DNA from 2 places in the Brevibacillus gelatini genome. Region 2 is predicted to be linked to the other one. Evidence: riboswitches for the same ligand, from Rfam matches in the RefSeq annotation. Region 2 holds a riboswitch; the other holds the start of a gene.

Region 1 (5,072 bases), 410 kb from region 2:
GTCAGCTATCATCCCGAGACGGAAATTCTCGTGACCGTTGGAGCCAGCGAAGCGATTGACATCGCGCTGCGCGCTATCCTCGATCCGGGCGACGAGGTGCTGGTGGTCGAGCCGTGCTACGTCTCCTACGAGCCTGTGATTCGTCTGGCAGGGGGAGTGCCGAAGTTTTTGAAAACGACGATGGAGAACCAGTTCAAGCTGACGCCAGAGGAGCTTGCGGCAAACATCTCCGAGCGCACAAAAGCGATCATCTTCTGCTATCCGAACAACCCGACAGGAGGTACGATGACGGCAGACGAATGGAAGACGCTTTTGCCGATCATCGAAAAGCACGACCTCCTGGTGATCTCCGACGAAATTTACGCGGAGCTGACTTACGGACGCATGCACGACAGCATCGCGGCTCTGCCGGGGATGAAGGAGCGGACGATTTTGATTTCCGGCTTTTCCAAGGCGTTTGCCATGACGGGCTGGCGTCTCGGGTACGTGTGTGCGACGCCTGACCTCCTGGCTGGCATGCTGAAAATTCACCAGTACACGATGCTGTGTGCGCCGACGATGGCACAGATGGCGGCGCTCGAAGCTTTGCGCCATGGGCGCGGCGATATGGAGCGGATGATCGAGAGCTACCGCCAGCGCCGCAACTACGTAGTCGACGGCTTCCGCCAGATCGGGCTTACATGCCACGAGCCGGACGGAGCGTTCTATGCATTCCCTTCCGTGGCGGCCACAGGACTTAGCTCTGCCGAGTTTGCCGAAAAGCTGCTGATGGAAGAAAAGGTGGCGGTCGTACCGGGTGACGTGTTCGGCGAGAGCGGACAAGGACACATTCGCTGCTCGTATGCAACGTCCATGGAGCAGTTGAAAAAGGCGCTGGAACGGATGGAGCGCTTGATGGGACGATTGCGGTAAACAGAACAAGAGGAGGACAGTCGCAGGGCTGTCCTCTTTTCTGTAGCGGTCGCGGGTAAGGTCGTCTATGTGAGAACGACAAAAGGCAACGACTCGTACTGTTGATTTACCTGATCGTTTTTCCATGCTTCGGCTTTTGCGGTGTTGCTTTCATTCAGCGCTGTCTGCGACACAAAAAAAGATTCCCTGCGATTGAGGGAATCTTTTGGCGTGCTGGCTGCAGACGCTGTATCTTACTCATCCATGCTGAGATCGACTTTGTCCAGCGGCACCAGCTTGCTTTTTTTCGTATATTTGTAAACGAGCCAGACGATCAAAAACAGCGGAAGTCCGATATAAGAGACGAGAACGCCGTTCCAGTCGATTTCTCCGCCCAGGAACGCGGAGTAGTTCTGGCCGATAATGACAATGCAGCAAATAATGAAAGCGAAGATCGGACCGAACGGGAACAGCTTCGCCCGGTACGGCAAATCGCGCAGATCGCGTCCTTGCGCCAAATAAGCTTTGCGGAAGCGATAATGGCTGATGGCGATTCCGAGCCAGGCGATGAAGCCGGACATACCGGAGGCGTTCAACAGCCACACGTACACTTCACCATCACCGAACAGCGAGGACAAAAACGCCAGTGCGCCAATGGCAGCCGTCATGATGAGGGCATTGACGGGTACGCCGCTGCGTGTCACTTTGGCAAACCATTTGGGTGCTTTGCCTTCTTTGGCCAACACCCACAGCATGCGGGTAGAAGCGTACATGCCCGAGTTCCCTGCTGACAGAACAGAAGTGAGGATGACCGCGTTCATGACGGAAGCGGCAAAGGCAAAGCCGGCTTTTTCAAATACAATTGTAAACGGACTGATGGCAATATCGGTAATATCGCCGCTGATGAGATTCGGGTTGTCATACGGAACGAGCAGTCCGATAATCAGGATCGCGAAAATATAGAAGAGAAGGATGCGCCAAAAAATCTGGCGAATCGCTTTCGGGATGTTGCGGCCAGGGTCTTCGCTCTCCCCGGCAGCTACACCGACAAGCTCGGTTCCCTGGAACGAGAACCCGGCAATCATGAACACGCCCAGGAGGGCCATGAAGCCGCCGTTGAATGGCGCATCGCCTTTGGTGAAGTTTTGGAAGCCGACTGCTTCGCCGCCCATGATGCCAAAAATCATCAGCACACCGATCGCGATAAAGGCAATGACCGTCACGACTTTAATCAGGGCAAACCAGTATTCCGATTCGCCGTAGCTTTTGACAGACAACAAGTTAAGAGTAAACATAAGGGCGAGGAACAGGGCACTCCACAAAATGGCGGGAGTATCCGGGAACCAGTATTTCATAATGAGCGCCGCGGCGGATAGCTCGACGGCAATCGTAATGGCCCAGTTGTACCAGTAATTCCAGCCCAGCGCGAAGCCGAGCGACGGATCGACGAATTTGGTAGCGTAGGTGGAAAAGGAGCCGGATACCGGCATGAAGGCTGCCATTTCCCCCAGGCTGGTCATCAAAAAGTAAACCATGATACTGATGGCGATGTAGGCGACCAAGGCTCCGCCTGGTCCAGCTTCGTGAATCGAGCCTCCACTCGCCAGGAACAGTCCTGTTCCGATGGAGCCGCCAATGGCGATCATCGTCAAATGGCGGGCTTTCAAACCACGTTGCAGTTGATTCTGTGACATACGATGCTTGCACGACCTTTCTGAAATTTTGAGAAGGTCGGTCGGAAACGAAAAAACCGCCAATAGCCAAAAAACGGCACAGGGCGGTATAATCCAATCCCCACCAAGCCTTCACTGAAGATAGCACACCACGTTTGCCCGGCATGCAAACGTGACAGTTCTGTCCCTTTCGGGTACAGCCCCAGCCCATGCGCACAGAGATACGCGATGAACTTCGGCGACTTTTCCCTTTCCTGGAGTCATTGATCTCTTCTGAATCTCGTACAGGATGACATAAAAGCCGCGACCTCTATCCTCACCGTGAATGATGAGGATAACATGTATTGAATTGATTTACTTATCAACTATATAAGATTGGTGAGGATTTATCAATGTAAAAGTTTGGCTATTCAAATGACCGACGCGCAGGCCAGGAGCCTTGCAGCTTGCGGATTTGCACGATTTGTCCTGTGTGAAAAGCGTCATGGAGGATGATGCTCATCACCCTTTGCCCGGCCGGGATGCTCGGAAGCGGCTGATCGAACTGTTCCTCTGACAGCGCGGCGAGCTTTTCCTGAATCTGCTGATGGACGGCTTCCAGGCGCTGCAAGGTAGCTTGCCAGGCAGCTTCGTCATCAGGTCCTCCCGAAGGCCGGAACGTGTCGTCGTTCGTCTTGGCCGTATGGATGAATTCCGTGCCGGACAGACGATGCAGCAACTGTTCCTTGTAGTAAAGCAGGTGGCTGACATTTTCCCAAATCGTGTTGGCGGCCTCGCCTTCCGGTCGCCAGCTTGCTTGCGCAGCCGTTACTCCGGCCAGGGCGTCCTTGAGCGGCGGAAACCAGTCTTCCTTGTCATACGTGCATTCCCAGTAGTGAGCAAGCAGTTCCATCCGGTTCATGTGGTTCCTCCTCGTCTATTAAACAGATTGGTGAAGCGTTATAATGGCATGGCAAAAAGAAATGCTTTGTAACCAACAAAAATGGTTATGATAGTTACAGAATTAAGATACCATATGCTGGTTTTTCATACAAGAAGCAAAAGAGAAGAAGAACAGATGGGGGAAGAGTGAAGTGGACTGGCTGTGCATTGATTTTTTAAACAGTGATTGGCGTGACTCGCGCGGTTCTGGCCGCAGGGAAAATCGGCTGGCGAAGCAGGAATGGCTGGAGCGGTTTTTGCGGAGGTACGATTTGCATGCTCCGTTGCCGATTGATGAGGCGAGTGCTGCGGCGCTGCTCCATATGCGCGAATATATGCGCGGCTTGCTGGAGCAGGTTGTGCGTGGAGAAGTTTTGCGCCAGGAGGATTTGGAGGAGTTGAATCAGACGCTCGCGAAGGCGCCTTTTTACGTTCGCGTCATCACTGCGGACAAGGAGAGCGGCTATCAGCAGGAGATGGTCAGCACCGCAAGCGGCTGGGAGCTGGTGATGGCCCGCATTGCGGCTTCCTTTGCCGAACTGCTGCTTCCGGCGCACGTACAACGCGTCAAGATTTGCGACAACGAGGACTGCCGTTGGGTGTTTTACGATGAAAGCCGCAACCGGGTGCGCCGCTGGTGCGATGACAAAATGTGCGGCAATCTGATGAAAGTGCGCCGTTTTCGGGAGCGGCAAAAGGAGAAAAAGTGAGGGGATACGAGGCGCTATGGAAGATACCAGCGCCTTTTTGTTTTGGTTGGAAAACCGAATGGCGTTCGTACATGAGGACGAGTTTTTCAGCAGGAAAAGGCAAAGGACGCACATGGAAAGGAAGATTGAGACATAATAAGAAGCAAGCAATGCGGGAACGGAAGAGAGGTGGCAAAATGAGTCGGAAACGGAAACGATTGTGGAGGGTACTGGTGCTGTTTTTGCTCGTCGGAGCCTGTACAGCGATCTGGTATTTGCGGCCTTATCAGCCCAGTCAGGCGGCAAAAGACGCGATGCAGGGAGGCGAAGGAATTACGGTGATCGACACGGGGGACTGGATCGCTTTTGAAGGAGGGGAAACGCGTGAGCCCGGTCTGATTTTGTATCCGGGTGCCCTGGTCAAGGCGGAGAGCTATGCGCCAATTGCCCGCGCCCTGGCTGGTTCCGGCTATCGGGTATTTATTGCACGGATGCCGCTGAATTTGGCGATCACCGATGTCGAGCGGGCCAACCAGGTGTTAAAAGCGTATCCGCAGCAGTCGTTTGTCATCGGGGGGCACTCTCTCGGCGGCACGATGGCAGCCAGATACGCGGTCAGCCAGCCCGACCGGATTGAAGGCGTCATTTTGCTGGGAGCATATCCGGACAAGCGCGGGAATTTGAAAGAAGCGGGTGTACCCGTACTGTCGCTGCTCGGCTCGCGCGATGGAGTCATTGACCGGAAAAAATACGAAGAGAACAAACAATTTTTGCCTGCGAAGACGGTGTACATGTCCATCGAAGGCGGCAATCACGCGCAGTTTGGCAGCTACGGGCCGCAGGAGGGCGACCAGCCTGCTGCCATCACACCGCAGGAGCAGTGGCAGCAGACCGTGGC
Region 2 (5,072 bases):
TGTGGTTTCTGAAGTAACCGAAGTTCCCTACGTTGTGCTTCGCTTGGAACGCGATGTACAGACCGTAAACAGCGTGAAACAGGATCGGGATGTAGATGAAAACGAATTCAACTACCAGCAGAAGCGGAACGTTTTCAATCAGACCAACTGTCTGGTTGAATGCTTCGGCTCCACGGGTCGCCTGGTAGTTGGCTGTCAAGTGGAACAGCAGGAAGAGCCCGATCGGAAACAAACCAAGAAGTGAGTGCAGCTTGTGACTGAGAAAGCTATGGCCTTTCGCCATACAATGGTCCCCCTTTCAGTGTATATAGCGCTCATGATAGATCTTTCCCCCATATCCTAACCCATTGCCTGACTCGTTAGACATGCAAAAAAGCCTCTGGACCTCTCACGCCTAACCTAGTCAGAATGTGTCAAAATACGGAAAAAAGATGGGCAAAACTTTGACCAAATCAATTGTACTCTTGTCTACAGAGAGCGTCAAGACAATCAGTAGACTAAATACATTGATAGAATAACTGTGTTTAGTTACACTATTTTTTCTCGCAATCTTCTCTCAATCGGTCATGAAGAAAGCCTCCCTCTCATAATCTGGTACAGACAGGAGGGAAGCATGATGAAAGATACCGATCAGCTGGCAGCCCTGTTGCCGCCCCAAACGATTCCGGTAACCGAACGTATGCACATGCCCTATCTCGGCTACCATCTGCTCCGCGAAACATTGACGAATACGCTGCTCGGAGAGAGCGAAAGCCCGATTTTGTACTGGCTGGGAAAAGACATCGGCCGGAAAATTCCGATCCAGTCTTCCACCGGCCCGATTCTGCCGTTTATCCGCCTTGGGCTGGGACAGCTCGATCTTCTGGAAGAGTCGGAAGAAGAAATCGTGTACAAGCTCTCACACACCATCCATGCCTATCAGACGCCCGAGCGGCTCAGCCGCACCTTGTCCCTGGAAGCCGGAATCATTGCCGGCAGCATTGAGCGATGGAAGGGCAAGGACACGTCCTCACAGCTGGAGATCGAAAGCTTGTCCCGCATTCTCATCAAGGTGTGGACGCAAAAGTAAACGCGATGCCCCCTCGGGTTCGGGATGCCCCTCTGCTTCTGACGCCCCTTGAAATACTTGCGTTAAAAAGATGCCCCCTCTGCCAGTGGGCGAGGGAGCATTCGCTTCTTACAGGCCGTGCACGACTGCTGTCTGTTCCACGTCAAGCCCGTATGCCGTATGCAGGCTGCGGACGGCAAGCTCGGTTTGCCCGGCAGGAATGACGCAGGACACTTTGATGTCGGACGTTGAAACCATTTTAATGGAAATTTCTTGTTCAGCCAAAACGCGGAACATTTCTGCGGCGACACCCGGATTGTTCACCATGCCGGAGCCGACGATAGACACTTTGGTCAGGTTTTGCTCGAAGTCGACTTTGTCGAAGCCCAGCTCTGCTTTGTTGTTTTCCAGCGTATCCAGTGCCTTTTTCAAGTCATCTCCCGCGACTGTAAACGAAATATTCGTGACAGCGGCTTCGTAGGAGCTTTGAATGATGATGTCGACGTTCACCTGGTTGTCTGCGAGTGTGTTGAACAGGCGGGAAAGAGTCCCCACCTTTGCCGGCATCCCGACAACCGTAACTTTGGCGACATCCTCGTCATGCGCGACTCCACTTACTACTCTTCCTGTTTCCATGTTGGCAACCTCCTCAACGTACGTACCCTCTTCAGCAGTAAAGCTGGAGCGGACCACCAGCCGTACCTTGTATTTTTTCGCAGCCTCTACCGAACGCGGATGCAGGACGCCTGCGCCGAGATTGGCAAGCTCCAGCATTTCGTCATACGAGATCGTATCCAGCTTGCTTGCTTTCGGCACCACCCGCGGGTCTGCCGTATAAACGCCGGAAACGTCTGTAAAAATCTCGCATTTGTCGGCATTCAGGCTGGCTGCCAGCGTAACCGCCGATGTATCCGATCCACCGCGGCCGAGCGTCGTAATTTCTCCTTCGTCGCTAAGACCCTGAAAACCTGCCACGATCACGACGCGGCCTCGCGCAAGCTCTGCCTGAATGCGCTTTGGATCGATTTGTTTGATCCGCGCCCGGCCGTGAATGGCTTCCGTCGTCACTCCGGCTTGCCAGCCAGTCAAAGAGATGGCATCGTAGCCTTTGGAATGCAAGGCCATCGCGAGCAGAGCGATCGATACCTGCTCCCCCGTGGTCAGCAGCATATCCAGCTCACGCTCGGAAGGGTAGGCGCTGATCTGTTTGGCCATATCTACCAGAACGTCCGTAGATTTGCCCATCGCAGACACGACGACTACCATGTCATGCCCTTCCTCTTTGTAGCTGATAATTCGGTCCGCAACTCGTAAAATTCGCTCAATGGTCCCTACAGAGGTGCCTCCGTATTTTTGCACGATCAACCCCATGCGGCTTCTCTCCCTTTTCCATTTCCAATGTTTGTAGAATGTATCGTTTTTTCTCGTTTTATTAGCTTGTTTTCGCCGTTTGTTTCCGAAAAATTTTACCTGTCACTTTGCACTTTATAAGAGACTACCATCGACGCCTAGCGATCTCCCTTTAAGCGGATGGTTGTTCTTGCTGAATCGGGCTTGTTTGCTCTTGCCGTTTGATACGTTCCGATTCAGTAAAAAAAGGCACCGACAAGGAATAAGTACCTGCCGCTGCCTACTGTATCGACATACCGGTTCCTCCTTCCCAATACACGCGAACAATGCAGCACATGACAGGACAACACCTATCAACGCTCACATTGACACCGTGAGATAGCACTCCATCTGACGCCGGTTTAAGAGCCAGATGACAGTCCTGCACTTGTTCAATGCAGACCCAGCATGGAGAAGCACGGGTTTTCCTCCACACTTCGGCGAATTCCCCTTTCCCGCTCCCTTCACAGATACCCGATCTCAGGGTGGTACTCTTGGTTTTCGCGCCTCTACCTCACTTCATCAGGGAAGTGAGGCTAACTATTCTGTTTGAAAGGCATTATATCATGGGAATCCGAGCGGTTCAATTGCTTTTTTGCAAAAAAGTCATGTCTCCAGCTTGCGCAAATGGGCGATAATCTGCTTTGCCAGCTTGTCGCCGATCCCGATCTGCCGGAAATCTTCGACCGTCGCCTCGCGCATTTTTTTCAGCGAGCCAAAATGGGTAAACAACAGCTTGCGCCGCTTCTCGCCGATGCCGGGAATTTCGTCCAACTGGGAAGAGAGCATCGTCTTCGACCGGGATTGCCTGTGAAACGTAATCGCAAAACGGTGCACCTCGTCCTGAATGCGCTGCAGCAAATAAAACTCGTAGCTGTCCCGCTTCAGATTGATCGGCTCCGGCGGATCGCCGTACATCAGTTGCGCGGTTTTGTGCTTTTCGTCCTTGGCCAGGCCGCAGACCGGGATGTACAGGCCCAGCTCGTTTTCCAGCACGTCCATGGCGGCTCCGATCTGTCCTCTGCCCCCGTCGATGACGATCAGGTCGGGCATCGGCTGGTTTTCCCGCAACAGCCGCGAGTAGCGTCTGCGGATCACTTCGCGCATGGACCCGTAGTCGTCCGGCCCTTCCACTGTCTTGATTTTGAATTTGCGGTATTCCTTTTTGTCCGGTCGTCCGTCTGTAAACACCACCATCGCCGACACCGGCTCTGTCCCCTGAATGTTCGAGTTGTCAAACGCCTCGATCCGGTGAGGGACACCGATCCCCAGGATGTGCCCCAGGTTGTGCACCGCCTGAATCGTCCGCGCGTCGTCCTTGGACATCAGGGCGAACTTTTCCTGCAGGGCAATCCGCGCATTTTCACAAGCCATCTGCACCAGCTCGCGCTTTTTGCTGCGCTTGGGCGTCAACACCTTGACTCCCAGCCATTCACTGAGCAGTTCCGGCTCGCTTTCCTCCGGCAGCAAAATTTCTTTGGGCAGCGCGTTTTGCTTGTCGTAGTAAAACTGGGTGACGTACGACATGAAGTCCTCGCTCTCGCTTCCGTAGTACGGAAAGGAGGTCGTCTGGCGCTCGATCATCTTGCCCTGGCGCATGTAAAAAATTTGAATGCACATCCAGCCTTTTTCCACAGCAAAGCCGATAATGTCGCGGTCGACCGTGTCGGTGAACGTAATTTTCTGCTTTTCCATCACCGCTTCGATGCTCCTGATCTGATCGCGGTATTCCTTGGCCCGCTCAAACTCCATCGCCTCTGCGGCCTGGAGCATTTTTTCCGTCAACTGCTGCTTCATCTGCTCATGTCCGCCGTCGAGGAAGCGGCTGATCTCATCCACCAAACGCTGGTTTTCCTCAGCCGGAACCTCGTACACACAGGGGGCGAGACATTGGCCCAAATGGTAGTACAAGCATACCTGCTTGGGCATGTTGCGGCATTTTCGCAAAGGATAGAGCCGATCGAGCAGCTTTTTCACCTCGGACGCGTCGCCGGCATTCGGGTACGGACCGAAATACTTCGCCTTGTCTTTTAGCACTTTTCGGGTAATTTCCAGCCGCGGCTGCGCTTCGTTTGTAATTTTGATGTACGGATATGTTTTGTCGTCGCGAAGCATGACGTTATAGCGCGGATCGTACTTTTTAATGAGGTTGCATTCCAGAAGCAGCGCCTCGATGGCAGACGACACCACGATATACTCAAAGTCCGCGATCTCGCTGACCAAAAGCTGTGTCTTCCCGTTGTGGCTTCCCGTAAAGTACGAGCGCACGCGGTTTTTCAGCACCTTGGCCTTTCCGACGTAAATAATTTCCCCGCTTGCATTTTTCATCAGGTAGCAGCCGGGCTTTTCCGGCAGCACAGCCAGTTTGTCTTTCAACGTACGGTTCATGGCTGCTCCCTCCATTTTCTTCTCACGGCCTTCTCACCTTATCGTTTTTTCATGACAGGCTGCTCAAGGACGTACAGTTCATCCTCCAGCGCGTTCATCCGCTCCACCACAAGCTTGCGGCTGTCCTCTACGCCCTGGTTATAGAAAAACGGCCCCAGCTCTCTGGAAAAAAAGGCAATCAGCTCTTCCGTCTCCAGATTGCCCAGTTCCTCGCCGCGTTCTGACTGAAAATAACGTTGCACCTGCA

Evidence for each region. A riboswitch is a leader RNA that binds a small molecule or an ion and turns the genes downstream of it on or off. The one in region 2 is predicted to bind lysine.
Region 1: linked by a shared signal. The riboswitch ahead of AAFJ72_RS04935 (amino acid permease) and the one ahead of AAFJ72_RS06810 (aspartate kinase) in region 2 are both predicted to bind lysine.

The regions. Positions count from the first base shown of each region.
Region 1 covers NZ_CP154342.1:941,553-946,624, forward strand. The annotation lists gene AAFJ72_RS04930 (aminotransferase) at 1-912, shown strand, start outside; gene AAFJ72_RS04935 (amino acid permease) at 1,146-2,585, opposite strand; lysine riboswitch at 2,699-2,885, opposite strand; gene AAFJ72_RS04940 (DinB family protein) at 2,971-3,465, opposite strand; gene AAFJ72_RS04945 (CGNR zinc finger domain-containing protein) at 3,638-4,195, shown strand; gene AAFJ72_RS04950 (alpha/beta fold hydrolase) at 4,372-5,072, shown strand, end outside.
Region 2 covers NZ_CP154342.1:1,353,112-1,358,183, reverse strand. The annotation lists gene AAFJ72_RS06820 (succinate dehydrogenase cytochrome b558 subunit) at 1-283, opposite strand, end outside; gene AAFJ72_RS06815 (DUF2507 domain-containing protein) at 614-1,069, shown strand; gene AAFJ72_RS06810 (aspartate kinase) at 1,178-2,419, opposite strand; lysine riboswitch at 2,770-2,957, opposite strand; gene uvrC (excinuclease ABC subunit UvrC) at 3,044-4,825, opposite strand; gene AAFJ72_RS06800 (DUF2164 domain-containing protein) at 4,864-5,072, opposite strand, start outside.